2 regions of the Streptomyces sp. HUAS TT11 genome follow, and region 1 is predicted to be linked to the other one. Evidence: predicted binding sites of a transcription regulator. Region 1 holds the regulator's gene; the other holds the start of a gene.
What was found. The regulator HrcA, encoded in region 1, represses chaperone genes, less so after heat shock. The targets are predictions, from matches to a motif close to TTNGCACTCNGNNNNNCNGAGTGCNAA.

Region 1 (2,200 bases):
CTGCGTGCCGGGACGGATGTCGACCTCCTCCAGGCCGTCGAGCGTCTCCAGCGGGACCTTCGTGCCGAGGGCCGCCGCCGTCATCGGGATGGTGACCGTGCAGTGCAGGTCGTCCCCGCGGCGCTGGAAGACCGAGTGCGGCAGCTCGTGGATCTCCACGTACAGGTCACCGGCGGGACCGCCGCCGGGGCCGACCTCGCCCTCGCCCGCAAGCTGGATCCGGGTGCCGTTGTCGACGCCGGCGGGGATCTTGACGGTGAGCGTCCTGCGGGAGCGCACCCGCCCGTCGCCCGCGCACTCGGGGCACGGGTTCGGGACGATGGTGCCGAAGCCCTGGCACTGCGGACACGGCCGGGACGTCATGACCTGGCCCAGGAAGGACCGGGTGACCTGCGAGACCTCACCGCGGCCGCGGCACATGTCACAGGTCTGCGCGGAGGTGCCGGGTGCGGCGCCCTCGCCGTTGCAGGTGTTGCAGACGACGGCGGTGTCGACCTGGATGTCCTTCGTCGTGCCGAAGGCCGCCTCGTCGAGCTCGATCTCGAGCCGGATCATGGCGTCCTGGCCCCGGCGGGTGCGTGAGCGCGGTCCGCGCTGCGACGCCGTGCCGAAGAAGGCGTCCATGATGTCCGAGAAGTTCCCGAAACCGCCCGCGCCGAAGCCGCCCGCACCGGCGCCGCCCGCCTGGGACAGCGGGTCGCCACCGAGGTCGTAGACCTGCTTCTTCTGCGGGTCCGACAGCACCTCGTACGCGGCGTTGATCTCCTTGAACCGCTCCTGCGTCTTGGGATCGGGGTTGACGTCCGGGTGCAGCTCGCGGGCGAGCCGGCGGAACGCCTTCTTGATCTCCTCCTGCGACGCGTCGCGGCGCACGCCGAGTACGGCGTAGTAGTCCGTGGCCACTTACGACTCCGCCAGGATCTGTCCGACGTACCGTGCCACCGCTCGTACCGCTCCCATCGTTCCCGGGTAATCCATGCGGGTCGGTCCGACCACGCCGAGTTTCGCTACTGCTTCGCCGCCCGAACCGTAGCCCACGGAGACGACGGACGTGGAGTTGAGTCCCTCGTGCGCGTTCTCGTGACCGATACGCACCCGCATGGCCGGATCCTTCGCCTCGCCCAGCAACTTGAGGAGCACGACCTGCTCCTCGAGCGCCTCGAGGACGGGGCGGATGGTGAGAGGGAAGTCATGCCCGAAGCGGGTGAGATTGGCGGTTCCGCCGATCATCAACCGCTCCTCGGTCTCCTCCACGAGTGTCTCCAGCAAAGTGGAGAGCACCGTAGCGACCGTACTGCGGTCCTCCGGCTCCTCGAAGGCCTCGACCAGGTCCTGCACGAGCAGCGGGACGTCCGCGAAGCGGCGGCCGGCGACCCGGCTGTTGAGCCGGGCGCGCAGGTCGGCCAGCGACGCCTCGCCGAACGGCGCGGGGCAGTCGATCATGCGCTGCTCGACCCGGCCGGTGTCCGTGATCAGCACGAGCATCACGCGTGCGGGCGCCATCGACAGCAGCTCGACATGGCGCACCGTGGAGCGCGTCAGCGAGGGGTACTGCACGACCGCGACCTGCCGGGTGAGTTGCGCGAGCAGCCGCACCGTGCGCGTGACGACGTCGTCGAGGTCGACGGCGCTCTCCAGGAAGCTCTGGATCGCGCGGCGCTCGGGCGGGCTCATCGGTTTGACGGCCGCGAGCTTGTCGACGAAGAGGCGGTAGCCCTTGTCCGTGGGGATGCGTCCGGCGCTGGTGTGCGGCTGGGCGATGTAGCCCTCCTCCTCCAGCACGGCCATGTCGTTGCGGACGGTGGCCGGGGAGACACCGAGCTTGTGCCGTTCGGTGAGGGCCTTGGAACCCACCGGCTCCTCGGTTCCCACATAGTCCTGGACGATGGCGCGCAGCACCTCGAGCCGGCGTTCACTGAGCATCGCGCACACCTCCAGTGTCCCCTTGGCGCTTCCCTGGCACTCTGTGCATGCGAGTGCCAACATCCCGGAGCAAGTGTACGGCGGTCGGGTACGCCCCCGGCAAGGGCGGCAGCGCCGTCGTACCCACGCGTTCCGACCCGTCGTACCGACGTGTACCGACCTGTCCCGGGGTGTCCCCGCCGCGCGGGCACCCACGACACCGCCGCACGGCGGTGTCGTGGGAAGGGCGAGGACGGAGGGCGGCCGGTCCGGGGACCGGGCGTCCACGCCCTCCGGT
Region 2 (2,200 bases), 1.0 Mb from region 1:
GTGATGACGACCTTGCGGGCGCGGCCCAGGAGGTCCAGGGTCGCGTTCTCCAGCTTGAGGCCGACCTCCTCGGAGATGACCTCGCCACCCGTGAGGATGGCGATGTCGCCGAGCATGGCCTTGCGGCGGTCACCGAAGCCCGGGGCCTTGACGGCGACGGACTTGAAGGTGCCGCGGATCTTGTTGACGACCAGGGTCGACAGAGCCTCGCCCTCGACGTCCTCGGCGATGATCAGCAGCGGCTTGCCCGACTGCATGACCTTCTCCAGCAGCGGGAGCAGGTCCTTGACCGAGGAGATCTTCTGGTTGGCGATCAGGATGTACGGGTCGTCGAGTGCGGCCTCCATACGCTCCATGTCGGTGGCGAAGTACGCCGAGATGTAGCCCTTGTCGAAGCGCATGCCCTCGGTGAGCTCGAGCTCGAGACCGAAGGTCTGCGACTCCTCGACGGTGATGACGCCTTCCTTGCCGACCTTGTCCATGGCCTCGGCGATCAGCTCGCCGATCTGGGTGTCGGCGGCGGAGATGGAGGCCGTGGAGGCGATCTGCTCCTTGGTCTCGACGTCCTTCGCCTGCTCCAGCAGGGCGGCGGAGACGGCCTCGACGGCCTTCTCGATACCGCGCTTCAGGGCCATGGGGTTGGCACCGGCGGCCACGTTGCGCAGGCCCTCGCGGACCAGCGCCTGAGCGAGCACGGTCGCCGTGGTCGTACCGTCACCGGCGACGTCGTCCGTCTTCTTGGCGACTTCCTTGACCAGCTCGGCGCCGATCTTCTCGTACGGGTCCTCGAGCTCGATCTCCTTGGCGATGGAGACACCGTCGTTGGTGATCGTGGGGGCACCCCACTTCTTCTCGAGGACGACGTTGCGGCCCTTCGGGCCGAGGGTCACCTTGACGGCGTCCGCGAGCTGGTTCATGCCGCGCTCGAGGCCTCGCCGCGCCTCCTCGTCGAACGCGATGATCTTGGCCATGTGAAGTGGTCCTCCCAGGACTGGGGGTGATTACTTCGGACCGCGCCCGCGCCCGCGACGGACGGCCTCGGCCGGAGGTTCCCTGCCCCACCCGGTCCGCGGCCTCACCGACCCGGTCCTTCTTTTTTTGTCACTCTCACCTTCAGAGTGCTAACGCCAATGATTAGCACTCGCCCCGTCCGAGTGCAAGGCGCGGCCCTGTGAAGCAGGTCCCTGCGCCCCGGCACGCCGCCGGACAGACCGAGGGGCTCGCACCCCAACGGGATGCGAGCCCCTCGACACGTCGATCAGTTCAGTCGTCGGCGCGTGCTTCAGCCGGCCAGTCGGACCATGTCCGCCTGCGGCCCCTTCTGACCCTGCGAGATCTCGAACTCGACCCGCTGGCCCTCTTCGAGGGTGCGGTAGCCGTCCATCTGAATCGCGCTGTAGTGGACGAAAACATCCGCACCACCGTCGACCGCGATGAAGCCGTACCCCTTCTCCGCGTTGAACCACTTGACGGTGCCCTGAGCCATGCCTAACTCCCCTATTACTGGCCCTTGCACAGATCCACACTTCGCGGATCCGGGTCAGACCTCACCCCCCAACGGTTGGGGGCGTGCGCCGGAACGCGTCGACCGCGGCTGAATGTATCTGTCCAACTGCCGTCTGCAACAGGTCAATCGGACGAGAATTCAGGGCATGACCGGTCGGGAATGTACGAAGAATTCGTCCGAATTCAGGGCAAGTCGGGCCCTACAAAAGGAATGAATGGCGCAAAAGCCCTGCGCACTTTGGCTACTTCTTATCGGGTGCGCGGCAGCGACCGGAGGCGCCCGGCGGAGAGAGCGGGAACGCGTTCCCCAACTGTACCTCGCTCAACCATGCAGAATTGCCCCCTCCGCTTGTCTCACGGAGAGGGCAATTCGATGAACTCTCGGTGACGCGCATTACCGAGGGTAACGATCGGTCGGCTGAACCACCGTCAGCCACCCGCGACGGCCGGGATGATGGAGACGCCGGCGCCGTCCGGCGTCGCCGTCTCGAGACCCTGCTCGAAGCGGACGTCGTCGTCGTTGACGTACACGTTGACGAAACGGCGCAGCTTGCCCTGGTCGTCCAGGACCCGGGCGGCGATGCCGACGTGGTTCTTCTCCAGGTCGGCGATGACCTCCGCGAGGGTCCGGCCCTCGGCGGTCACCTCGGCCCGGCCGGCGGTGTAGGTGCGCAGGATGGTGGGGATGCGGACG

Region 2: a site for HrcA is predicted at 1,135-1,161, ahead of groL (chaperonin GroEL). Genes of this name have one in related genera too.

Annotation. Positions count from the first base shown of each region.
Region 1 is NZ_CP196184.1:6,105,945-6,108,144, reverse strand. It holds gene dnaJ (molecular chaperone DnaJ) at 1-903, opposite strand, end outside; gene hrcA (heat-inducible transcriptional repressor HrcA) at 904-1,923, opposite strand.
Region 2 is NZ_CP196184.1:5,064,589-5,066,788, reverse strand. It holds gene groL (chaperonin GroEL) at 1-971, opposite strand, end outside; gene ACSHXN_RS22745 (cold-shock protein) at 1,283-1,486, opposite strand; gene ACSHXN_RS22740 (MoaD/ThiS family protein) at 1,936-2,200, opposite strand, start outside.